Regions from separate parts of the Herbaspirillum sp. UBA812 genome, predicted to be linked through region 2. Evidence: predicted binding sites of a transcription regulator. Region 2 holds the regulator's gene; each other region holds the start of a gene.

Region 1 (5,175 bases), on a different contig from region 2:
GGCTTGAGCAGTTTTGCATTGGGCACCGATACCGCCGGCAGTGGCCGCGTTCCCGCCGCCCTGAACAATCTGGTCGGATTGAAGGCGACCAAGGGTTTGCTCTCCACTGCCGGCGTGGTGCCCGCCTGCCGCACGCTGGATTGCGTGACTTTCTTCACTGCCACCGCGGCCGAAGCCAGCCACCTGCTGGCTCTCTGCACGCAAGCTGGCGAGCCCGATGAGCGCGACGAATACAGCCGCGCCAACCTGCCGCACAACGATGCAGCGGCCTTCCAGCCACCGCGCAAAGGCTTGCGCGTGGGGGTGCCGCGCCAACTGGAATTCCTCGGCTGCAGCGAGAGCCCGTCCCTGTTCGTGGAAGCGCTGGGACAACTGGAAGCCATCGGCGGCGTGTCCGTGTCCATCGATTTCAGTCCCTTCCTGGAGGCAGCGCGCCTGCTTTACGAAGGGCCGTGGGTAGCAGAACGCTACAGCACCATCGAGGCACTGCTGCAGGAAAAGCCTGAAGAAATCCTGCCGGTGATTCGCGACGTGCTGCGCAAGGCGCCGCAGTTCAGCGCCGTCGATACCTTCCGCGCGCAATATCGCCTGCAGCAACTGAAGGCCGAATGCGACCGCATCCTGGCCACCGTCGATTGCGTGGTGACGCCGGCCTATCCGCGCCCGGTGACGCTGGAGGAACTGCGCGAGCAGCCGGTGCAGCGCAATTCGGACCTGGGCTGGTACACCAACTTCATGAACATGCTGGATTACGCCGCAGTGGCCACGCCCATGAACTTCATGAAGAACGGCCTGCCCTGGGGCATCACGGTATTCGGACCGGCCTTCAGCGACCAGAGGCTGCTGGGTGTGGCCGATGCCCTGCAGCGCGCCCATGGGCGGCCGCTGGCCGGGCAGCGTCACATCGAAAGCCGGCTGCTGGCGGCTTGAACCAGCGAGGGCAGGGAGGCCGGATCAGGCGTCCGGCAGGATCTCGGTCAGCGACAGGATCGCCTGCGCCACTTCGGCAATGCGCCGGTTCTGGTTCATCGCATGCTTGCGCAGCAGGCGATAGGCGGCCTCTTCGTTGAGGCCCTGCTTCATCATCAGCACGCCCTTGGCGCGTTCGATGAGCTTGCGTTCTTCCAGGCTCTCGCGCACGGTGGCCAGTTCCTGGGTCAGGTTCTGCAGGCGTTCGGACTGGGTGCGCAGGATGTCGACGATGGATTGGGTCAGGTGCGGGCCCACGCCCGCGCTCAGTGAGCCGTCCGGCAACGGCTGGCCATCCAGGCCGGAGGCGAAGGCCGTCAGCGAGGCCAGCGGATCACGGTCATCGGCCTGCGTGAAGAACTGGCCCTGATGGTCCAGGTCCTTCTGCAATTCGCGGATCTTGTCCTGGCATTGCGACTGCACGTATTGCGCGAGATGGATCTCGACCTGATGCAGGCCATCCATGCGGGTGGAGCAGCACTGATACCAGGCATCGGCCAGCTCGGGATCCAGCGGCCGGCCGTGGGCGGTGAGCAGCTTGCGGCGCAGGCGTTCCAGATCGGCCAGCGGCAGCGTGGCCTGCATGGCGCTCCATTCATTGCGGAAGCCTTCGGCGAAGGATTCGAAACGGCGCAGGGCCTGTTCCTGCATCTCGATCTGGGTCTCGATGGTCTGTTCCTGTTCGCGCGTGATCTTGCCCGTGACGAAGGCGGCAGCTCCGGCGGCCCGTTCGCGGCCGGCAAATTCCTTGCCTTGCATCAGGTTGAACAGCGCCACCAGCAGCCGCGAAATCTGCGGATCCACCGCCACGTCAGCGGCTTCGAATACCAGCGCCAGCAGGGCACCCACCACCGTCTTGAAACGCTCGTAGCTGGCCGCCGGGGTGCAGGCCAGTGCGGCCACATCGGCGCGCAGCTTGGGCAGCCCGTCCAGCGCATGCAGGGCGAAGGCGATGCGGGTGTAGAGGCGAGCGCCGTTGGAGAGCGCGTTGTCGGGGACGGTGGAGCCGAGCCAGGTGTCGAACTCGCACTGGGCCGCCTGGCTGGCGGCTACGCGCTCCTGCCAGGCCTGCGCATCACGCTCGCCGCGCGAACCGAGATAGATGTTGGAGAGGCCGCGTTCCTGCTGCAGGCAATGGATGAGCTTGCCGACGGTCAGCACCAGCTGGCAGGTGCGCGCCAGGCGTTGCAGTTCTTCCGCTTCGCAGCGGCGGGCGGTGATCAGGTAGTTCAGGACTTGGCTCATGGCGGGCAGGGCTAAGAATCACAAGGGCTGGCCGCATCGCGAGCAAGATTCGTGCGATGCATGGATGTCCCGGATTGTAATGGAATCGCCCCGCCCGGCGCTTCCCCTGCGAGCGCTAGCGGGCGATATACCACTCGTAGCGATGATTCCACGCCACGAACAGGTTCATCGTGATGGCGCCGACCAGCGAATAGAACACGCGATCCATCGGCAGGAACAGCGCCGCCGTCGCAAACAGCGCCAGGTCGAAACCCATGAGCAGCCAGCCGGCCTTGAAGCCGGTGCGCTCTTGCACATAGGTTGCCAGGATGCTCATGCCCCCGCAGCTGGCCTGGTGGCGGAACAAACCGATCAGGCCAATGCCCACGCACAGGCCGGCCAGCACGGCACCGACGGCGGGATCGAGGTGGCTGTAGCTGATGTAGTTGCCGGCCACGTTGGTCAGGACCGACACGGCGGTGACGGCCGCCAGCGTGCGCCAGGTGAAGGCAGCGCCCATGCGCAAGGCGGCCAGCAGGTAGAAGGGCAGGTTGATGAGGGTAAAGGCCATGCCGAAGCTGATCCCGGTGGCATAGGTCACCAGGAAGGCCACGCCGGCGATCTGGCCGATGATCAGGCCCAGGCTGTGCAGCATGGACATGCCGAAGGCGATCATCACCACGCCGAAGAGCTGGCCCTGCAGGTTGTCGATCCAGCTGTGGCGCACGGCCGGGGTGGCAGGAGGCGTTGCGCGCGCAGCAGGCGCGGAGGCAATCGGCGAGGAGGGCGAGGAATCCGCAGTGGAAGTCGTCATGGCAATACCAATCATCAATCGTGGATAACGAACGCGTCACGTCAATGGCCAGGCCGGCGGGTAAGCTGACCCAGTCATCAGTGTGCAGCTGCCTTCAATCGCCGACAGCCGCCGCAGGTGCGCATGGTAAAGGATTTGTTGCAGTGCGGCGACTGCCGGATGAGGCGGCGCGGCGCTGCTGCAACACTTCTCGGCTAGCAGGAAATGTGCCAGAAAGTTCATTTGGGCGGACAGCCAAGACGACCCACCCGGCGGTCCGGCGCTAGAATCCGGTATGGACTTCACTTTGACACCGCATCAGGGCACTCCGCGCGTGCTGCAGACCGAATGGGTCGATCTGCGCCGTGACGAAGACAGCGGCATCGAGAGCATCAGCGCGCATTTCTCGGGCCATGCCTACGATCCGCATGCGCATGACGAAATGCTGGTCGGCGTCACCTTGCAGGGCGTGCAGCGCTTTCGCTGCGGGCGCACGTCGCATGTGAGCACGCCTGGCAAGTCCATCCTCATCGAGCCCGGTGCCATCCACGACGGCCATGCGCCGCACGAGAGCGGCTTCACCTACGCCATGCTCTACCTGCCGCAGCCCTGGTTGTCCGCCATGGCCGGACAGCTGCAGTTGCCCGCCGTGTCGCGCTTTGCCTCCTTTGACCAGACCCTGCACGATGACGTGCTCCTGGCACAGGCGATCCATCGTGCCTTCCTCGCCTTGCACCAGCGTGAAGGCCGGCTGGCGCGTGACGAGGCGCTGGACCGCATGCTGGTCTTGCTGGCGCGCAGGATCCGCGCTCCCGCCAGTGAGGGCAGCGCGGCCGCCTCGCCCGCGCTGCAAAGGGTGCGCGAACTGATGCATGCGCAACTGGCCGAGGATCTCAGCCTGGACGATCTGGTGGCGTGCTCGGGACTGGATCGCTTTCGCCTGACGCGTCAGTTCAGTGCGGCCTTCGGCAGTTCGCCTCACGCCTATCTGGTGCAACTGCGCCTGCGCGTGGCGCGCCGTCTGCTCGCCGGTGGTGCTGAACCGGCACAGGTGGCGGCCGACACCGGCTTTGCCGACCAGAGCCACCTCGGCCGCTGGTTCCGGCGCGCCTATCGCATCACGCCGGCGGCCTATCGCCTTGCCTGCACAAACGTTCTAGCCGGGAGCTGATGCGATTTCCTAAGATGCGGTGATTCAAGACTGCTCAAGGAAGACCGCATGTTCGATACCAAAATCGCCATCCTGGTGCGCGATGACCTGCCGATGTGGCAGCGCCTCAACGTCACCGCCTTTCTGGCCACCGGCATTGCCGCCGCCGCACCCGAGTCACTGGGCGCAGCGTATGCGGATGCCAATGGTCGACGCTATGCACCACTGTGCGGCCAGCCCATCCTGATCTTCGCTGCGGACTTGGCGGGGTTGCAGGCTGCGCATCGTATCGGGCTGGCTCGCGAGCTGACGATGGCAGCCTATGTCTTTCCCATGTTTGCCACCGGGCATGACGAGGCCAACCGCCAGGTCTTTCTGGCTGAAGATGCGGAGAACATGGACCTGGTAGGTATCGCCTTGCGCGGCCCGAAGAAGGGTGTGGAAAAAGCCACCAAGGGTTTGATACTGCATCCGTAATACGCCCGCAGCGCTCAGACCATCAAGCCATCAGAGCGCCATGCTCCACACCTTGGCATGCCGGCCAGCGCCGTAGTAATCCATCATCATTCCGTGGCTGGCATCGAAGAGGTGGTCGTAAAAACCCCAGCTGGCGCGATAGCGCGGCCCGCTGTTGACCACCACTGTGGTGGCCCCGGCCGCACGGGCCTCATCGCAGGCGGCTTGCAAAAGCGCACGACCGATTCCCCGTCCGCGCATGGCATCGCGGTGCACGAAGACATTGAGCAATTCGAGTGCGCTCCCTTGCCCAGGCGTATCCAGTGCGAGATGGCTGCTGATGCGTGCATCCGGACCCGACAGCGCCATGCAGCCCAGCGCGATGCCCTGCGCATCGTGTGCCACCAGATAGCTGCGATAGCGCCCATCAGCATCCCGCTCGCCGTTCATGCATTGCCGGATGGCGGCGATCTCGGTCTCGACCACGCTGCCATCGTGCAGATCGCGGACATGCTGGCGCAGGATCGTATCGAGCGCGGGCAGGTCGGCGTGCTCCAGCCAGCGTATGACGCCAGCTTCAGGT
Region 2 (5,175 bases):
CTGGCAGCACAAGGCAACTACGAGGCGGCCCTCGCGCCGTACCTGGCATGAGCGGGCGCAGCGGAGAACGCAACGCCGAGCGCATCCGCCTGGCGGTGATCCTGGTGATCCTGATCGCCGGCGCCCTGGGCAGCTTCTGGGTGATGCAGGCCATGCGGGCCGCGGGCGACCAGCAACCGGCGCAGCGTCCGCGCGGCAAACCCGACTACTACCTGGAAAACTTCAACTACGTGCGCATGGGCCCGACCGGTCTGCCGCGCTATGACGTTGCGGGAACGAAGATGGTGCACTACCCCACGGATGACTCCTTCGAGATCACCAAGCCGGTGGTGCACAACCTGGACCAGAACCAGGCACCGATGGAGCTCTACTCGGATACCGCGCGCGTCACCGACGACCAGACGCAGATCCACATGTACGGCAACGCCAATGCCATCCGCGCGCCCTACAAGGGCCGCGAGCAGATGCACCTGGTGTCGGAATACCTGCTGCTGTTGCCTGACGATGAAATCGTCAAGACTGACAAGCCGGTGGCCATGACCATGGGCACCACGCGCCTGAACGGCGTGGGCATGGTGGCCAACAATGCGACCCAGGTGGTGCAGCTGTTCGGCAATGTCCGCGGCTATTACGAGCCCACTCCGAAGAAACGCTAAGCCGGATGACTCCGGGATAAAAACGCCAAGAACCGATCAGACAGGAACCCAATGAAACGCTCATTCTTACTGCCGATGCTGATGCTGGCTGCCGTGTGCGGCGTGGCCAACGCCGAGAAGGCGGACTCCACCAAGCCGACCAACATCGAGGCAGACCAGATGGTCTACGATGACGTGCGCCAGGTGAAGACCTTTACCGGCAACGTGGTCATGACCCGCGGCACGCTGATCATCAAGGCCGGCCGCGTGGTATTGACGACCGACCAGTACGGTTATGAAAATGCGGTGCTGTATGCGGCCCCGGGCGCGCTGGCCAACTTCCGCCAGAAGCGTGACGGCGGTCCCAACCTGTGGATCGAAGGCCAGGCCGAGCGCATCGAGTATTCGGAGCAGACCGAAATCTCCAAGCTGTTCCAGCGCGCGCACATCCAGCGCATGGACGGCGATCGCATCACCGATGAAGTCAACGGCGAATTCATCTCCTACGACAGCCGCGCCGAATTCTATTCCGTGAACAACACCGCCACCGGCGAGAGCAAGCCGGGCGCAGGCCGCATCACTGCGGTGATCCAGCCCAAGAATCCGCCGCCGGCAGGCAGCACCGCGCCGGCCCAGCCCGCGGGCAAGAACAACGCCACGCAGCCTGCAACGCGTCGCGACAGCGGAAAGGACCAGTAACGATGGCAGTCAGCTCGCTGGTCGTTCGCGGCCTGAAGAAAAGTTATGGCGCGCGCCAGGTGGTGCGCGATGTCTCGATGGAATTGCGCAGCGGCGAGGTGGTCGGCCTGCTCGGCCCGAATGGTGCCGGCAAGACCACCTCGTTCTACATGATCGTGGGCCTGGTGCCCTCCGATGGCGGCGAGATCGACCTCGATGGCGCGTCCATTTCGCGCATGCCGATCCACAAGCGTGCCACCATGGGCTTGTCCTACCTGCCGCAGGAAGCCTCGGTATTCCGCAAGCTGACGGTGGAAGACAATATCCGCGCCGTGCTGGAACTGCGCCGGGAAGAGGGCAAGCCGCTCTCGCGCGATGAAATCGAAGGCCGCCTCAACAACCTGCTGCACGAATTGCAGATCGAGAAGCTGCGCGAAAGCCAGGCGCTGTCGCTCTCGGGCGGTGAACGCCGGCGCGTCGAGATCGCCCGCGCACTGGCCACCGATCCGCGCTTCGTGCTGCTGGATGAACCGTTCGCCGGTATCGACCCGATTGCCGTGATCGAGATTCAGCGCATCGTGCGCTTCCTGAAGGAACGCGGCATCGGCGTGCTGATCACCGACCACAACGTGCGCGAAACGCTGGGTATCTGTGATCGCGCCTACATCATCAATCAGGGCACGGTGCTGGCCAGCGGCAATCCGGAAGAGATCATCGCCAACGAGTCGGTGCGCCGCGTGTATCTGGGTGAGCATTTCCGCATGTAAGCGGTGCAGTCGGCTTGCCCGATACGCTCAAGGAAATACGGAGTGCGCATCACGTAATACGCAGCAAGCCAAACACAATACGCAATACGCAACGACCGGCAGAGCAACCAGCGGGCCACGCCGCTTTCAGAAAGACAGATGAAACAGTCGCTCCAGTTACGTACCTCGCAGCACCTCGCATTGACGCCGCAACTGCAGCAGTCGATCAGACTGTTGCAACTGTCGACGCTGGAACTGCACCAGGAACTGGAACAGATCCTCTCCGACAATCCCCTGCTGGAACGCCTCGACGACGCGCTCGACAATTCGGTACGTCTGCTGGCCGATGGCGCGGTCTCCAGCTCGCCCTCCAGCGGCGTTGCTGAAACCAGTCACGAAGGCAGTGGCGAAGCCGCCCCGGCCGCCAGCGATGGCGATTCCAGCTTCGACTACCAGGACAACGCGCCGGAAGCCGGTGTCACGGGGGATGCCGACTGGAGCTTCGACGACGTCGCGCGCAGCGGCAAGTCGCCAGACGATGATGATGCCCGCCCGCAACTCGAAGCGCACGAACTGACCCTGCGCGAACACCTGCTGGAACAGATCCGCGTGACCGCACGCACCCTGCGTGATCGTGCGCTGCTGGAACTGCTCACCGATGCGCTGGACGAGAGCGGCTATCTGGAAGAGCCGCTGGAAGACATCCTCGCTCGCCTGCCCGAAGAGCTGGGCATCGACATGGAAGAGCTGTCGATTTCGCTCAAGCTGCTGCAGAGCCTGGACCCGGCGGGTGTCGGTGCGCGCAGTGCCGGCGAATGCCTGGCCCTGCAGATCCGCCGCCTGCCCAAGATTCCCTTCGTGACGCGCAAGCTGGCCTTGAGGATCGTGGAGGATTACCTGCCGCTGTTTGCACAACGCGATTTCAACAAGATCAAGAAGGCACTGGATTGCGATGACGAAGACCTGCGTGAAGCGCAGGCCGTGATCCGCCAGTGCCGTCCGCATCCGGGTGCGGAATTCGCGCGTGATGCCTCGGACTATGTGGTGCCGGACGTGATTGTCAAGCAGACAAAGAACGGCTGGCAGGTCATGCTCAACCATGAGGTCATGCCCAAGCTGCGCGTCAATGCGATGTATGCCAGTGCATTGAAGCAAGCCAAGGGAGAAGGTTCGCTGTCGTCGCAGTTGCAGGAAGCCAAGTGGCTCATCAAGAACATGCGGCAACGTTTCGATACAATTTTGCGCGTCGCGCAGGCTATTGTGGAACGTCAAAGAAACTTCTTTTCACATGGGGCAGTCGCCATGCGCCCCCTTGTGCTGCGTGAAATTGCTGATACACTGGGTCTACACGAGAGCACCATCTCTCGCGTGACGACTCAGAAATACATGCTCACTCCGCATGGAATGTTTGAGTTGAAATACTTCTTCGGTAGCCATGTCGCGACTGAAACCGGAGGTGAAGCTTCCTCCACCGCGATACGGGCGCTGATCAAACAGTTGATAGGAGCCGAGAACCCGCAGACCCCATTATCCGATAGCAAGATTGCGGATATGCTGGCAGAACAAGGCATGGTGGTCGCGCGACGCACAGTCGCCAAATACCGCGAAGTGTTGAAGATTCCGCCGGTCAATCTCCGCAAGTCCCTCTGAGTTTTTCCTCAGTTTTTCTGCAGTACCGTTGCTGTGTTCAGGCAAGCATCCGACTGATGCCCGCGCCATCCGACACGAAGACCGTGCCCGTGGTACAGCTGCAGCAGGATCGATTGCACGAACCTCCAGTGACTTCACGATAGGAGTCTTGTATGAATCTGACCATCAGTGGACACCACCTCGAACTGACCCCCGCCATCCGGGAATACGTGCAAAGCAAGCTCTCGCGTATCAAGCGCCATTTCGACAACGTGATCGACGTCAGCGTGATCCTGAGCGTAGATAAACTCACAGAAAAGGAAAAGCGCCAAAAAGCGGAAATCAACGTCCACATCAAGGGGAAGGATCTACATGCGGAAAGCATCGCACACGACCTCTACGCTGCCATTGACACGCTGATCGACAAGCTCGATCGCCAGGTCATCAAGCACAAGGACAAGTTGCAGGAGCATCACTCCATGGCCAAGCGCCTGCCGGACGAAACGCCGGAGGATGCGGTGGCCGGAGCGGCATAAGCCAGGACACCCTCGGCAAGCAGCCTCGCAGCCGCAAGGCTGCTGAGAAAGCCAGCCGAATTTCATGAGGAAGGGGCGCGCAAGCGCCCTTTTTCATTTTCCGCCGCCGATCTGGCGCACGCCTGTGGAAAAAATATAAATCATTACCCGGAGCAACTTTTCCACCGCCGCTGCTGAAGATGATGCAAGGAACTGCTTGAATGTCTTCCCGCCACCCTCATCTTCGACACAAGAACTTGCATACGATATAAATCATTTCCTCGATGCAATTTTTGCCCGTTCAGACAGGCCACCGGCATGCAGGCGATTTCAACGCGCCCGCCGGCTTTTCCCTATAATGTCGGCAATCCCATTTTTAAAGGCATAGCCATGAGCGACGTCCAATCCTGGATCAAAGAAACCGTGACCCAAAATCCCGTGGTGCTGTTCATGAAGGGCACTGCACAGTTCCCGCAATGCGGCTTTTCCAGCAAGGCCATCCAGCTGCTGAAGGCCAGCGGTGCCGAGAACATCGTCACCGTCAACGTGCTGGAAAGCCCGGACGTGCGCCAGGGCATCAAGGAATACTCGAACTGGCCGACCATTCCCCAGCTGTACGTGAAGGGCGAATTCGTCGGTGGCTCCGACATCATGACCGAGATGTACGAATCGGGCGAACTGCAGACCCTGATCAAGGGCTGAGTTTTACTGGCCTGACTGATCCATGAGCAATTCTTCCAGCCAGCCGCGCCAGCGCCTGATCGTTGCGATCACCGGTGCCACCGGTGCCATCTATGGCATGCGGCTGCTGGAGCATCTGCGCAAGCATGGCCAGGTGGAAACGCACCTGATGGTGTCCGAAGCAGGTGTACTCAACCTGCACCAGGAACTGGACATGCGGCGCAAGGATGTGGAAGCGCTGGCCGATGTGGTGCACAACGTGCGCGATGTCGGCGCCTGCATCGCCAGCGG
Region 3 (5,175 bases), on a different contig from region 2:
AGGGCGGCGGCTACGGCACCGACCACGTGCATCACCATGCGATTGAATGCGACCAGCGCGCGCGCAGCCGGGTTCATGTTGACCGGGGCGCGGTAAGTCATTGCAGCTTCCATCATCAAGCTCCAGCGAAATGGATTCAGGGCGGGAGCACTGCCCTCACGGCGAGGGCAGCACTCCGGCGCACGGGCTCATGCAGGCATGAGCCCCGGCAAACGAAGCGCTCAGGCCAGCTTGCCGGTGTACTTCTCCAGCAGGGCCCAGGGCTCGTCGCCGAACTTCTTCTTCCACTCGGCATAGAAACCGGCACTGCGCAGCTTGGCGCGGAAGGAATCGGCATCGGCATTGTTGAAGGCCAGACCCTTGCCCTTCATTTCATCGACCAGCGAATCGTTGAGCTTGCGCACGTCGGCACGCTGGTTCATGGCGGCTTCGTTGATGAGGCGGGCCATCAGGTCCTGCAGGTCCTTGGGCAGACGCTCGAAGGATTTCTTGTTGCCCAGGAACCAGAAGCCATCCCACATGTGGTTGGTGATGGAGCAGTACTTCTGCACTTCGTAGAGCTTGGCGGTGGAGATGATGGCCATGGGGTTTTCCTGGCCTTCCACGATCTTGGTCTGCAGGGCCGAATAGACTTCGGCGAAGTTGATCGAGGTCGGGGCCGCATCGAAGGCCTTGAACATCGAGGTCCACAGCGGGCTGGGCGGCACGCGCAGCTTCATGCCCTTGAGGTCGTCGGCCGCCTTGATGGGCTTGGTGCTGTTGGTGATCTGGCGATAGCCGTTGTCCCAGATCTTTTCAAAGGCGAACAGCGTGGACTTGGCTTCAATCTGCTTGCGCACATGCGCACCCAGTTCGCCATCCATGGCCGGCCAGACCTGGCTGTAATCCTTGAAGGCGAAGCCGATGCCGGAGATCTGCGCAGCCGGCACCAGCGTGCCCAGGATCAGCGGCGAGAGCGTGAAGAAATCAATCGCACCCGCACGCACCTGCGAGAGCATGTCGGTATCGGTGCCCAGCTGGTTGTTGGGGTAGAGCTGCAGTTCGATGCGGCCCTTGGATTGTTCCGCGATGGCCGCGGCCATTTCCTTGGCGCGCGCATTCATCGGGTGCGTCACCGGCAGATTGTTGGCGTACTTGAAGGTGAATTCGGCCGCATGCGCCGAGGTGGATACCAGGCCGGTAGCGGCGGCAGCCGAAGCGACCGAAGCCGTCTTCAGAAAATGGCGGCGCGTGATCTTGCCAGTGGATTGTTCCATCTGCTTGTCTCCTGTCTGTCTGTTTGTAATTTTGAAATTTGCTGAATCCGGCGCTACCAGGGGTGCTGGATCGGGCGTGCAGCTCCCTGTTCCGGGTGGTCAACACTGCCTGTGCCTCGACAGAGCAAATTGGATGCCAAGCCCCCTATCCTCCCTGGTCGGCATGGCGCCATCCCTCTCCCTCAACGGCACTGCGCCTGTATTCTCTGCGATAAGGGCGGGCCTGTACAAGCGCGCAATCACCGCCGCCGCCATTTATTTGCGCGCAGCGTGACTGCGACACCTGTCGCAGAAGTGTCGCTGCACTGTCGCAGGCGTCGACACCTGTTCATGCTGCTCACCGGCAATAGTGCTGCCTGCCGGCTGCTGCAGCGCAATGATTTACGTTAACGTAAAGTACGTGATATCTTCATGCGGTCGGCGGGCACTGCCCTGTTCTGTTCGATTTTTCCTGCATGTCGGGAATGAGCGGGCGGCCTGCCGGACACATCAGCACGCATCAATATCAACAACAAAGCGAGACCCGGCGCGGCTTTGCGCCGGCACTCTCAGGAGACGGGCAAGATGCAGGCCGGCCCCTGGCGCGATGCGCCATTCCCGGCTGCGCGATGCCGAGGCAAGGGATGCGCAACACCGGCTGCATGCGGTGGTGCGAGCGGTCCTGCGCGTGGCACCGATTTTGCATATTGCCCCTGTGTGTAACGGAGCGACCCAGCTCCATTGACCCCGTGACTACGGACACAAGGACAACCCCATGACTGTTTCTGCATCCTCACCCTGCATCACCGGCTGGAACCATTCGCAATTCGGCAAGCTCGACGGCATCGATCCGGAAGTGCTGATCGGCCAGGTCGCCAAGGCCGCCATCGAACACGCCGGGCTGCAACCGGAAGACATCGACTCGGTGCACTTCGGTACCTTCAATGCCGGTTTCCTGTACCAGGACTTCCCTTCCTCGCTGGTCCTGAACACGCTGCCGCAGCTGCGCTTCAAACCCGCCACGCGCCTGGAGAATGCCTGCGCCACCGGTTCGGCGGCCATCCATTCGGGCCTGCAGGCGATCAAGGCGGGCGAATCGAAACACGTGCTGGTGATCGGCTTTGAGAAGATGACCGAGCTGGCCACCGCGCAAGTGGGCGAGGTGCTGCTCAAGGCTTGCTACGCCAAGGAAGAAGCGGGCATTCCGGGTGGCTTTGCCGGGGTCTTCGGCAAGATCGCGCAGAGCTACTTCGATCGCTTCGGCGACCAGTCCGATGCGCTGGCGATGATCGCGGCCAAGAATCACAAGAACGGCATGGTCAATCCCTATGCCCACATGCGCAAGGATTTCGGTTTCGATTTCTGCCGCACGGTCTCCGACAAGAATCCGTATGTGGCCGGTCCGCTCAAGCGCACCGACTGCTCGCTCATTTCCGATGGTGCAGCTGCCCTCGTCATCAGCGCCGCCGACGTGGCCAAGTCCATGCCGCGCGCGGTGCAGTTCCGTGCGGCGGTCCACGTCAATGATTTCCTGCCGCTGTCGCGCCGCGACCCGACCCGCTTCGAAGCGGCCGAGCTGGCCTGGAAGAAAGCGCTGGGCGCAGCCAGCCTGAGCCTCGATGATCTCTCGCTGGTGGAGACGCACGACTGCTTCACCGTGGCCGAGCTGCTGGAATACGAAGCCATGGGCCTGGCCCCGCACGGCCAGGGCGCACGCGTGATTGCCGAAGGCATCACCGCCAAGGACGGCAAGCTGCCGGTCAATCCCTCGGGCGGGCTGAAGTCCAAGGGCCATCCGGTCGGTGCCACCGGTGTCTCGATGCACGTGATGGCGGCCATGCAGGCATCCCATGATGCGGGCGACATGCAGATCGCCAATGCGCGCTATGCCGGCGTGTTCAACATGGGCGGCGCGGCAGTGGCCAACTATGTGAGCATTCTGGAGCGTGTGAACTAAAGAAGCGGTAGCAGCACCGGTGCGCCATCCTGTCGTTGAAGGGTGGCGCGCCGCATGAAGTGATGTGCAAAAAAACAGAACAAGGCAGCACGCCAATTTCCATCAGAATTCCATCAGAAGAATCGGGACGAGTGAGACGATGTTAAGCAAAGTGATGAACCTGGGCCGCCTGCTCTCGGACGTGGCGCGCCGCTTTCCGGAAGAGCCGGGCCTGATCCTGGCGCAAGGCGCAACCGATGGCAGCGACCGCCTGATCCCCTGGCGCGAGATCAATGCCCGCGTCGATGCGCTGGCCCACGCCCTCACCCGGCGCGGCGTCAAGAAGGGCGACAAGATGCTGGTCCACTCGCGCAACAACCAGCAGATCTTCGAGAGTGCCTGGGCCGCCTTCAAGATGGGCGTGGTCTGGGTACCGACCAATTTCCGCGTCACGCCGCCCGAGGCCGCCTATCTCGGCCAGTCCAGCGGGGCCTGCGTGATGCTGTATGACCGCGGTTTCGCGCCGTATGTCGATGCGGTGAAATCCGCCTCGCCCGCGCTCGAACACGTGGTGGCCCTGGCCGACGCACGGCCGGGCGAACTCGATTACGAAACGCTGGTGGCCGATGGCAGCGGCGAAACCTTCCGCGAGGCCGAAGTCGATTACGACGATCCGCTGTGGTTCTTCTACACCTCCGGCACCACCGGCCATCCGAAGGCCGGCATGCTCTCGCACGGCCAGATGGCCTTCGTGGTGACCAATCACCTGGCCGACCTGATGCCGGGGCTCACGCATCACTCGCGCTCGCTGGTGGTGGCACCGCTCTCACACGGCGCAGGCGTGCATGCGGTGGTCAACACGGCGCGCGGTGCGGCCAGCATCCTGCTCTCTTCCGAACGGCTGGTGGTCGAGGAAGCCTGGCAGCTGGTGGAGAAATACAAGGTGGACAATCTCTTCACCGTGCCCACCATAGTCAAGATCCTGGTCGAGGATGAGTCGGTGGACCGCTACGACCACAGCTCGCTGAAACACGTCATCTATGCCGGCGCCCCCATGTATCGCGCCGACCAGATCCATGCATTGAAGAAGCTGGGCAAGGTGCTGGTGCAGTATTACGGCCTGGGTGAAGTGACCGGCAATATCACCTTCCTGCCGTCCTATTTGCACTTCGAGGATGACGCCCATCCGCAGGCACGCGTGGGGACCTGCGGCATGCCGCGTACCGGCATGCAGATCGCCATCCTGAACGATGATGGGCAAGAGCTGGCGCCCTTCGAGACCGGCGAAATCTGCGTGCGCGGACCGGCCGTCTTCATGGGCTATCACAATAATCCGGAGGCCAATGCCAAGGCCTTCAAGCATGACTGGTTCCACACCGGCGATCTCGGGCATGTGGACAAGGATGGCTTCCTCTACATCACCGGGCGTTCCTCGGACATGTACATCTCGGGCGGCTCCAACGTCTATCCGCGCGAGATCGAGGAAGCCCTGCTGACGCACCCGGCCGTCTCCGAAGTGGCGGTGCTGGGCGTGCCCGATCCCAAGTGGGGCGAAAGCGGGCTGGCGGTGATCGTCTGCAAGGCTGGCCAGCACGCCGATGGCGAGGCCTTGCTGGCGCATCTGGAAACCCGCATCGGCAAGTACAAGTGGCCGCGTCGCTTCGTCTACTGGGACAGCATGCCCAAGTCGGGCTACGGCAAGATCGTCAAGAAACAGATCAGGGCGCTGCTGGAAGAGCAAGGCGACTACCGTCTATGAAACTCTCCGGCCAACCTGGCGAGACCACGGCCAGCGCCGGTTTCCTGGCGGTGCGCAAGTTCCTTCATGCAGGCCAGCCAAGCTATCCGCGCACGCTGGACCTGGAGGCCGACCCGGCCGAGGAACTTCGTATCACGCTGCAACCAGGCACCCCGGTCGGCCCGGCCTTGCGGCGCGTGCTGGCACGCTATGGCCAGCGCGGCGGCGTGGGACGGCTGTGCGGCGGTAGCGCGCGGCGGCTGCAT

The links. Region 2 encodes sigma-54, which starts transcription at its own class of promoters, with help from an activator protein. Its sites were predicted from a motif close to TGGCANGNAANCTGCTTT; they were not measured.
Region 1: a site for sigma-54 is predicted at 2,254-2,271, ahead of B3873_RS17470 (nitrate regulatory protein). Genes of this name have one in related genera too.
Region 3: a site for sigma-54 is predicted at 1,925-1,942, ahead of B3873_RS25900 (acetyl-CoA acetyltransferase). Genes of this name have one in related genera too.

What each region holds. Positions count from the first base shown of each region.
Region 1 covers NZ_DBIC01000261.1:3,939-9,113, forward strand. Annotated here, with positions in the region: gene atzF (allophanate hydrolase) at 1-930, shown strand, start outside; gene B3873_RS17470 (nitrate regulatory protein) at 955-2,214, opposite strand; gene B3873_RS17475 (YitT family protein) at 2,330-3,007, opposite strand; gene B3873_RS17480 (AraC family transcriptional regulator) at 3,282-4,157, shown strand; gene B3873_RS17485 (DUF2000 family protein) at 4,206-4,613, shown strand; gene B3873_RS17490 (GNAT family N-acetyltransferase) at 4,644-5,175, opposite strand, start outside.
Region 2 covers NZ_DBIC01000285.1:19,585-24,759, forward strand. Annotated here, with positions in the region: gene B3873_RS19640 (KdsC family phosphatase) at 1-51, shown strand, start outside; gene lptC (LPS export ABC transporter periplasmic protein LptC) at 48-656, shown strand; gene lptA (lipopolysaccharide transport periplasmic protein LptA) at 708-1,334, shown strand; gene lptB (LPS export ABC transporter ATP-binding protein) at 1,337-2,080, shown strand; gene B3873_RS19660 (RNA polymerase factor sigma-54) at 2,219-3,709, shown strand; gene hpf (ribosome hibernation-promoting factor, HPF/YfiA family) at 3,862-4,224, shown strand; gene grxD (Grx4 family monothiol glutaredoxin) at 4,594-4,905, shown strand; gene B3873_RS19675 (UbiX family flavin prenyltransferase) at 4,928-5,175, shown strand, end outside.
Region 3 covers NZ_DBIC01000393.1:18,968-24,142, reverse strand. Annotated here, with positions in the region: partial or broken gene B3873_RS25910 (TRAP transporter small permease) at 1-116, opposite strand, end outside; gene B3873_RS25905 (TRAP transporter substrate-binding protein) at 222-1,256, opposite strand; gene B3873_RS25900 (acetyl-CoA acetyltransferase) at 2,011-3,192, shown strand; gene B3873_RS25895 (acyl-CoA synthetase) at 3,314-4,930, shown strand; gene B3873_RS25890 (hypothetical protein) at 4,927-5,175, shown strand, end outside.